Regions from separate parts of the Mesorhizobium sp. CA7 genome, predicted to be linked through region 1. Evidence: predicted binding sites of a transcription regulator. Region 1 holds the regulator's gene; each other region holds the start of a gene.
What was found. Region 1 encodes PhoB, which activates phosphate uptake and scavenging genes when phosphate is short. Its sites were predicted from a motif close to TGTCATNNANCTGTCAT; they were not measured.

Region 1 (3,276 bases):
GTTGTTGCCGAGGAGCAGCAGCGCCTGGACACGCTTGTTATGCCCCGCGACGAGCTGATCGGCGAATGCGTGGCGATCGTGCGGCGCCGGCTGCAGGATCCCGACCTCGACATTGGCAGCGTCGCCCGCATCGCCATGGGCATTCAGGGCATCACCGATTCGCATGCGCGCTCCATGCTGTGGTCGCCGATAACGCCGCTGACCGACATTCCTTTCGCCGACATCCTAGAGAAGGAGTTCGGCATCTCCGCCACCATGGAGAACGACTGCAACATGATGGCGGTGGCGCTGCAATGGCGCGACCCGGAGCGCTATCGCGACGACTTCATCGCCATCCTGTTGTCGCACGGCATCGGCATGGGTCTCGTGCTCAAGGGTGCGCTGTTCACCGGCACGCATTCATCCGGCGGCGAGTTCGGCCACATGATTCACCGCCCGGGCGGGGCGCTTTGCCGCTGCGGCCGCCGCGGCTGCGTCGAGGCCTATGCTGGCAACTATGCGATCTGGCGCAGCGCCATGAAAATGAGCGAGGACGCCGAGCCGGTCGACGTCGGCGACGCCGACATGCGGGCCCTTGCCGCGAAGGCGCGCGAGAGGGACGGCCCCGAACGGGAGGCTTACCGCCGGGCCGGCGAAGCGCTTGGTTTCGGTCTCGGCAGCCTGTTCGCCCTCATCGACCCGGCGCCCGTCGCCATGGTCGGCGTCAGCGCGGCCGCCTTCGACCTGATCGAGCCGGCGCTGCGCGAGGCGATCGCCCAGACGGCCGGGGGCCAGCACTCCGAATCGATCTCCTTCGACACCGAGCCGAACGAACTGCCGCTGATCCGCGAAGGCTGCGCCATGCGCGCGCTGACCTTCGTCGACCAGGAGATTTTCGCACCCGGAGGCCAGGCAAGAGCGGGGACGGGAAAGAACGTGGCCTGAGGCAGCCTTGAAGAGGTCCGGGGACAGCAGCAGACGCTTGAAATTAGCGAAGGGAAGGCCCCGCAGCTTCGTCATTCCAGGGCGGAGCAGGAGCGAAGCTCCGTCGCGGAGACCCTGGAATCCATGCCGCTACCTCACGCGTCGAGCGCAGCGGCACAGAATTCTGGACTGTCGCAACGCATCGACATCACGGAATGGATCCTCGGGTCTGCGCTGCGTCGCTGCGCTCCTTGCTCCGCCCGTGGATGACGAAGCACAAGCGTCTCGACTAATCGCCAATGCACGCGATCCGATGCTGGAGACAGAATCCATCAGCGCCTCGGCGCCTTAGCCCTAATCTTCCCTGATCGCGTAACCTGCGCCTCGGATGGTACGTATGACGTCCGGCATGCGGCCGTTGTTGACGGCCTTGCGCAGCCGCCCGACATGGACGTCGACGGTGCGTTCGTCGATATAGATCGTCTCGCCCCAGACATTGTCGAGCAGCTGGCTGCGCGAGAACACGCGGCCGGGGTGGCGCATCATGAATTCGAGCAGCCGGAACTCGGTCGGGCCGAGCCTGATCTCGCTCTTCTTGCGGTAGACGCGGTGCGACTCGCGGTCGAGCACGATGTCGCCGACCTTGAGCACGCTGGACAGCACCTCCGGCTTGGCGCGGCGCAGCAGCGCCTTGACGCGCGCCATGAACTCCGGTGTCGAGAACGGCTTGACCAGATAGTCGTCGGCGCCGGTCGAAAGGCCGCGCACGCGGTCGCTTTCCTCGCCCCGCGCCGTCAGCATGATGATCGGCAACCGTTCGGTCTCAGGCCTCATCCTGAGACGCCGGCAGAGCTCGATGCCGGAAACCGCCGGCACCATCCAGTCGAGCACGAGCAGGTCGGGAACGTTTTCCTGAAGGCGGATTTCGGCCTCGTCGCCGCGGGTCACCACTTCGACCTGGTAACCCTCGGATTCGAGATTGTAGCGGAGCAGCACCCCAAGCGGCTCCTCGTCCTCCACCACCATGATGCGTGGCGCGATCATTGGCAGGTACCCTTCGTCAGGCCGCCGGCGCCGACATTGTCGTCTCGTCCTGCTTGGGACGATTCGCGGGCAATTGCGTGCCGGTCAGCACATAATAGGCATTCTCGGCGATGTTGGTCACATGGTCGCCGATGCGCTCGAGATTCTTGGCGCAGAACAGAAGATGCGTGCAGGCGGTGATGTTGCGCGGGTCTTCCATCATGTAGGTCAGGAGCTCCCGGAAGACGGATGTGTATTTGACGTCGATGCGCTCGTCGTCGTTGCGAAGCTTGGCCAGCGCCGTGGCGTCGCCCACCGTATATTCCTGGATCACGGCCTGGACCTGGATCAGCACCAGCTGCGCCATGGAATCGATCGAATGCGTGAGGTCGCGCGGCGCGGCGCTGACGCCGACCGAGCCGACGCGCTTGGCGATGTTCTTGGCGAGGTCGCCGATGCGTTCGAGGTCGCCCGCCATGCGGATCGAGCCGACCACATTGCGCAGGTCGTCGGCCATCGGCTGGCGCTTGGCGATCAGCGTGATGGCACGGTCGTCGAGCTCGCGCTGGCGCGCGTCCATGATGGCATCGTCGGAAACGACGCGCTGCGCCATGGCATTGTCGGTCTCGAGCAGGGCCTTGGTCGAAGCGCCGACCATCGAGCTGGCGAGATCGCCCATGTCGTTGATGAGCCGGCTGATCTGCCTCAGATCCTCGTCGAAGGAAGCGACGGTATGTTCGGCCATGATGATGTCCTCGTATGAGCTCAGCCGAAGCGGCCGGTGATGTAGTCCTGCGTGCGCTTTTCGCGGGGCGAGGTGAAGATCTTCTCGGTCCGGTCGAACTCCACCAGCTCGCCCAGATACATGAACGCCGTCTGCCGCGACACGCGCGCCGCCTGCTGCATGTTGTGGGTGACGATGACGATCGTGTAGTCGGCCTGCAGCTCGTCGATCAGTTCCTCGATCTTGGCGGTCGACAGCGGATCGAGCGCCGAGGCCGGCTCGTCGAGCAGGATGACCTCGGGCTTCACCGCAACGGTACGGGCGATGCACAGGCGCTGCTGCTGGCCGCCCGAGAGGCTGAGGCCGCTGGCGTTGAGCTTGTCCTTGACCTCGTTCCAGAGTGCTGCGCGCTTCAGCGCCTGCTCGACGCGGCTGTCCATCTCGGCCTTGCTGATCTTCTCATAGAGCCTGACGCCGAAAGCGATGTTCTCGTAGATCGACATCGGGAACGGCGTCGGCTTCTGAAACACCATGCCGATCTTGGTGCGCAGCAGGTTGAGGTCCTGCGAACGGTCGAGGATGTTCTTGCCGTCGAGCAGCACCTGGCCCTCGGCGCTCTGCTTCGG
Region 2 (3,276 bases), on a different contig from region 1:
ACCGCTTCTTTGCGCTGCATTACCTGTTGCCGTTCATGATCGCCGGCGTGGTCGTGCTGCACATCTGGGCACTGCATGTCGTGGGCCAGTCGAACCCGACCGGCATCGAGGTCAAGTCGAAGACCGATACCGTCGCCTTCACGCCCTACGCCACCATCAAGGACGCGTTCGGCATGATCGTGTTCCTGTTCGTCTTCGCCTATTTCGTCTTCTACCTGCCGAACTTTCTTGGCCATCCGGACAACTACACGGTCGCCAATCCGCTGAAGACGCCGGCCCACATCGTTCCGGAATGGTACTTCCTGCCGTTCTACGCGATCCTGCGCGCCATCACCTTCAACATCGGCCCGATCAATTCCAAGCTCGGCGGCGTGCTGTGCATGTTCGGCGCCATCGCCATGCTGTTCCTGGTGCCGTGGCTCGACACTTCCAAGGTGCGCTCGGCGGTCTATCGTCCATGGTACAAGCTGTTCTTCTGGCTGTTCGTAGCCGACGCCATCCTGCTCGGCTGGCTGGGCTCGCAGCCGGCGGAAGGCAGCTATGTGTTCATGGCGCAGATGGCGACGCTGTTCTACTTCGCCTTCTTCCTGGTCGTCATGCCGGTGCTCGGCCTGATCGAGACGCCGCGCAGGCTGCCGAATTCGATCACCGAGGCCGTGCTTGAAAAGAAAAAGGGCGGCAGCGGACATCCGGCACGCGCTGCCGCCGCGCCGGAAACCACGGGCTGAGAATCTGAGGGGATTTTGGGTATGAAGAAGATTCTCACCTCGCTGGCGCTGCTTGGCCTGGTGGTCGCGGGCACCGCTGCCATCGCCGCCGAAGAGGAACACAACGCGGCCGCTCCGACGCATTTCCCGATCAACGAACCGAAGGAAATGAGCTGGAGCTTCGCCGGTCCGTTCGGCACCTATGACAAGGCGCAGCTGCAGCGCGGCCTGAAGGTCTACAAGGAAGTTTGCTCGGCCTGCCACTCGATGAACCTGGTGGCTTTCCGCACGCTGGAAGGCCTCGGCTATTCGGAGGCGCAGATCAAGACTTTGGCCGCCGAATACACCATCCATGACGGCCCGAACGATGCCGGCGACATGTTCGATCGTCCCGGCAAGCCGTCGGATCACTTCCCGGCGCCGTTCCCGAACGAGCAGGCCGCGGCATCCGCCAATGGCGGCGCCGCGCCGCCCGACATGTCGCTGCTTGCCAAGGCACGCGGCGTCGAGCGCGGCTTCCCGCGCTTCATCTTCGACATCTTCACCCAGTATGCGCAGGGCGGCCCGGACTACATCCACTCGCTGCTCACCGGCTACGACCAGACGCCGCCGGCCGGCATGGTGATCCCGGAAGGCACGCACTACAACCCGTACTTCCTGTCCGGCGTGTCGTTGAAGATGCCCAAGCCGCTCTCGGACGGCCAGGTGACCTATGACGACGGCTCGCCGCAGACCGTCGACCAGTATGCGCGCGACGTCTCGGCCTTCCTGATGTTCGCGGCCGAGCCGCATCTCGAGGATCGCAAGAAAACCGGCTTCCGCGTCATGATATTTCTGCTGGTCTTCGGCGCATTGGTCTACATGACCAAGCGCAGGGTGTGGGCCGACGTGGCGCACTGAGGCGGCGTCGATCGCAAGAATTTTGAAAGGGCGCCACAAGGCGCCCTTTTGTATTTCGGCGCGCGCAAACCGGGGCGTGTCACATGATCGTCATCGCTCGTGGCGATCCTGCCTCGCACTCACCAAAGGATCGCACCCATGAAAAGATATGCATCGCTCGCGGCGGGTTTCCTGCTGCTTGTCACCGGATATGTCGCCCATGCCGATGAGGCCCAGCCTTTCGTCACCAGCAAGGACATCGACCTGACGATGATCCTGCCGCCGCCACCGGCCAATGACTCGGCGGAAACCAAAGCCGAGCTCGGCGAGGTGCTGACGCTGCAGGTGACGCGCACGCCGGAAATGGAAAAGCGCGCCATCGCCGACGCCGAGGAGAATATCTGGCGCTTCGCCGACGTCATGGGCCCGAATTTCAACAAGGAGAAGCTGCCGAAGTTCAGTGCCTTCTTCGATCGCGTCGTGGCGACCGAAGGCGCCGTCGTCGATCCCGCCAAGGATGTCTGGAAGCGGCCGCGGCCGCATCAGCTCAGCGATCTGGTCAAGCCGGTCGTGAAGCTGTCGAGCTCCGGTTCCTGGCCATCTGGCCATGCGACGGTCGGCACCATGATGGGCATCGTCCTTGCCGACATGGTCCCCGAAAAGCGCGCCGAGATCATGGCGCGCGCGGCCGAATTCGCCCACAACCGCGTGGTCGGTGGCATCCATTATCCGTCCGACATCGAGATGGGCAAGATCTCCGGCAGCGTGATCGCCGCGGTCCTGCTCAACCGTCCAGATTTCAAGGCCGAGTACGAAGTGGCGCGCTCCGAGCTGCGCTCGGATCTCGGCATGTAGCCGCTCGGTAGCGCCTGCTTTTCGAAGGGCGCCTTCGCGGGCGCCCTTTTTCATTATGGTCGAGGCCGATCGGTGCCGATCCTTTGCCGGATGTGCTTGTCTCTGGCGCGACATCGCGGTAGCCCTTGTCGGTCGCGTCGGGCAGCAAAGGCCGACGCCGCCAAATCCGACAGCCGGACACGCGGAAAGCCTCGATGAAATCCTCCCTCGAAGACACGCTGCTTGCGGCCATCCGCACCATTCCGGATTATCCCAAGCCCGGCATCCTGTTTCGCGACATCACCACGCTGCTTGGCGACGCGCGCGCCTTCCGCCGCGCCATCGACGAGCTGGTCCATCCCTATGCCGGATTGAAGATCGACAAGATCGCCGGCATCGAGGCGCGCGGCTTCATCCTCGGCGGCGCTGTGGCGCACCAGCTTTCGGCAGGCTTCGTGCCGATCCGCAAGAAAGGCAAGCTGCCCTACGAGACGGTGCGCGTCGCCTACAGCCTCGAATACGGCCTGGACGAGATGGAGATGCACAAGGACGGCGTCTCGCCGGGCGAGAAGGTGATCGTGGTCGACGACCTGATCGCCACCGGCGGCACGGCGGAAGCCGCGGTGAAGCTGCTGAGGCAAATCGGCGCCGACATCGTCGCGGCATGCTTCGTCATCGACTTGCCCGACCTCGGCGGCCGCCAGAAGCTGGAAGCGCTAGACGTGCCGGTGAGGACGTTGATCGGGTTCGAGGGGCATTGATCTTCCCCTTCTCCCCTTGGGGGAGAAGGTGTCGCCGAAGGCGACGGATGAGGGGTGTTCCAGGGAACGCCAACGTCGCACTTCGCTGGAACACC
Region 3 (3,276 bases), on a different contig from region 1:
ATGCATCCCTTCAGAAAGGGTCGGCTGCCGCGGCAGCCGACCGCATCCCATTACTGAGTGGTGTTTCCAGAAAGGCCGGGCAGGGTGACCTGATAGACCAGGAAGGTGGTGTCGACATCTGCGCCGTCCTCGGCCTTGTACGCAGCGCCGACCTGGAAGCCGTCCTGGGTGAGGAAGTCGTTGTCGTTGGCGACGAACAGGAAATAGTCGTCGGGCAGCTTCGGGTCGAGCACCGGCGCCAGCCACATAGCCTCCCACTTCTCCGAGAGGTTGTCCTTGTCGTTCGGCGCGCCATTGTGCAGGCCGAAACGGCCGAGCTCGCCCTTGTCGTTGATGTCGATGAACGGCGTCAGCTTGGCCGGCGTCACCGACGGGTCGAGCATGCCCTTCGGCGCGACCGGCTTGTCGGCGGCGTCGAATGGGCCGTTGGCGATATCGGTGGCGGCCGAGAGGTCGACGATCTCGATCTTGCGATAGAGCGACTCGTCGCCCTTGACGCCCTGGCCGTTGCCTGAGTCGCGCGCCAGCATCAGAAAGCTCTTGTCGGAGAGTGCGACGATCTCGCTCTGAGCGGCCACCTTGGTCTTGCCCTTGGCATCCTTGAAAACCGGCAACGGCACGACATATTCATGCGCCAGCTTGAGGTGGGCGAGATCGGAAGCGTCGTAAACCAGCGCGCGGGTGTTCTGGCGGGTCGAGCCGGAATCGCCGCCGTCCTGGCGGGCCGCCGACTGCAGCACGGCAATCAGGAACCTGCCGTCCGGCGTCATCGACATGCCTTCGAGGCCCTGGTTGTTCTGGCGGCCGGTCTCGGGATCCTTCGGATCAGGTTCGGCGGCGCCCGGGCCGGGATTGTCGGAAGCGAAGTTCGGCTTGCCGTGGCGCATCGGCACCAGCGCCGCGGGCGGCTGGGTCGCCGACATCAGGCGGCCTTCGGCCGAGAAGCGGTAGATGTTGGGACCGTATTCGTCGGAGATGAACATCGTGCCGTCGGGCAGGCGCACGATCGCTTCGTCGTCCAGCGCCAGCTTGCCATTGGCCTCAGGCAGCATCGGCATGTCGCCGGCGGCGGCGCGCATGCCGTTCAACGGATCGAGGCCGGTGGCGTCGGCGCCCTTGTCGTCGGTCAGAAGCATCGTGTCGGCGAGCGTCGCCTTAACGCCCGACTGTTCCTGTCCGGCGGCGGGCGCCGCGCCAGGAGCGGTCGGGGCCAACTCGACCGAGATGGTGTTGAGGCGCGGGCGATAATCGGTGGTTCCGACGACATTGTAGCCGCGGTCCGGCAGCAGCCAGAGCGAACCCCTGTAGGTGGCCACTTCACGCGTCCAGGATTTGGTATCGATCGCCATGCCGGAACCTGAACCGAAGGTCTCGCCGAACTTGTCCTTCTGGTTGGCCGGGATGCGGCCGATGCCGACGAGCCCCTTGTTGACGTAAGCGACGCCGTCGGCGAGCGCCGGGGTCAGGGAAGTGAACAAGGCGAGTGCCGCGCCGAGCGCGACGGTCCGGTTGAAATGTTTCATCGATATCCCCTTCTTGACGAGCAGAGCGGCCTGGAAGGAACGCGCATCGGCGATGCGGCGAGCCGGTTCCCGTCGAGCGGTCTAGGACGTGAACGTGATGGTTGCGTGACAGTTTCCTTCTCCCACAAGGGGAGAAGGGAAAGCCTCCGCTCAATCGCTCTCTCTTGCGATCAGCTCCAGCGGCCAGACTTCGCGGATGATGCGTGTGCCCTCAGGGCCGGCGAATGCGGGAAGCGAAGCGAGCAGCATCTCGGCCAGCCGCCGGCCCATGGGCTCCAGCGACGGACGGAAGGCGGTCAGCGTCGGCGAAAAGTAGCGGCAGAGCGGCGTGTCGACGATGACGATCACGGCCATGTCATGGCCCGGCTTGATACCCATCTCGGCCAGCGCCTTGCAGCCGCCGAGCGCCATCGCGTCATTGTTGAAGATGATCGCCGTCGGAGGGTTTTTGGAGCGCATTACTTGCGGCGTCACCTGGTAGCCGCCGGTCTCGTTGATGAAGCCGTCGGCGATCAGGTCGGGGTCGACCTCGATACCGTGCCGCTTCAGTGCCTTGCGGTAGCCGTCGAGGAACAGGTAGCCGAAGTTGAGATCAAGCGAAGGGCGAATAGCGGCAATGCGGCGGTGGCCGCGCGCGACCAGCCGGTCGACGGCTTCATCACCCGCCCTTTCGAAATCGATATCGAGTGAAGGATATGTGTCGCCGCCGGACTGACTTCGGCCAAGCGTGGCGAAGGGAAAGCCGGCCTTGCTGAGATACTCGATCCGATCGTCTTCCCTTCGCGTATTGGCCAACACGACCGCGTCGGCCCGGCGCGTCTCGACCACGCGGCGCAACCGCTCCTGCTGATATTGGCCCGGCTCACCCATGACGACCATCAGATCCAGGTCATGCTCGGCGAGCCGCGCCTGCAGGCCCGTCAGGAACGGGATGAAGAACGGCTCGCCATATTGCTGGTCGCCGGGATGCGGCTGCAGCATGAAGGCGATCGAGCGGGTGGCGCCCTGGCGCAGGCTGCGGCCTGACTGATTGGGCGAATAGTTCAGCTTCCTGGCTGCTTCGAGCACACGCTGGCGTGTGTCGGCATTGACGTCGGCACGGCCGTTCAGCGCGCGCGACACGGTGCCGATCGAGATGTTCAGGTGACGCGCGAGATCGTGGATGCTTGACGCCAAGGACGGATTCTCCCCCTGCCTTGGCTAGCACCGGCTGCCGCTCAGGCCAAGGCTTCGGGACGATTTTTGCGGGCAGCCGGTTGACATTCTACGCCATCGGGTGTGTTCTCGTAAACGTTTACGGAAAAACGTTTACGGTGACGCCGTGGACGCCGTGACGTCCGGTCTGGAGGGACCGGCGGAGGAGGAGCGCTGGATGATGAGGGTCGTCCTGGCCGGGTGCGGAGCGATGAGCAAGCACTGGCTCGATGCCGTGAAGCAGATCGACGGGCTCGCCATTGTCGGCCTCGTCGACCTCGATGCCGAGCGGGCCCAGGCGAGGGCGCGCGAATACGCGCTGTCCGATGCCATCATCGGCACCAACCTCGACGCCGTCCTCGACCAGACCAAGCCCGATGCCGTGTTCGACGTCGTGGTTCCCGCCGCACGCCGCGAGGTCGCGCTTTCGGCCTTCGCGCACGACTGCCATCTGCTCACCGAGAAGCCGCTGGCCGACAGCCCCGAGGATGCGCGCGCCATCGTCGAGGCAGCGCGCAAGGCGAGGCGCATCCACGCCGTCGTCCAGAACCGCCGCTAT

Region 2: the regulator PhoB is predicted to act here: its motif matches at 1,685-1,701, upstream of LB552_RS09570 (acid phosphatase).
Region 3: the regulator PhoB is predicted to act here: its motif matches at 1,618-1,634, upstream of LB552_RS04240 (esterase-like activity of phytase family protein).

Annotation. Positions count from the first base shown of each region.
Region 1 covers NZ_JAIUHH010000022.1:20,873-24,148, forward strand. Annotated here, with positions in the region: gene LB552_RS26485 (ROK family protein) at 1-924, shown strand, start outside; gene phoB (phosphate regulon transcriptional regulator PhoB) at 1,258-1,947, opposite strand; gene phoU (phosphate signaling complex protein PhoU) at 1,964-2,671, opposite strand; gene pstB (phosphate ABC transporter ATP-binding protein PstB) at 2,692-3,276, opposite strand, start outside.
Region 2 covers NZ_JAIUHH010000003.1:399,778-403,053, forward strand. Annotated here, with positions in the region: gene LB552_RS09560 (cytochrome b) at 1-728, shown strand, start outside; gene LB552_RS09565 (cytochrome c1) at 750-1,607, shown strand; gene LB552_RS09570 (acid phosphatase) at 1,746-2,441, shown strand; gene LB552_RS09575 (adenine phosphoribosyltransferase) at 2,636-3,181, shown strand.
Region 3 covers NZ_JAIUHH010000001.1:877,407-880,682, reverse strand. Annotated here, with positions in the region: gene LB552_RS04240 (esterase-like activity of phytase family protein) at 51-1,523, opposite strand; gene LB552_RS04235 (LacI family DNA-binding transcriptional regulator) at 1,674-2,699, opposite strand; gene LB552_RS04230 (Gfo/Idh/MocA family protein) at 2,896-3,276, shown strand, end outside.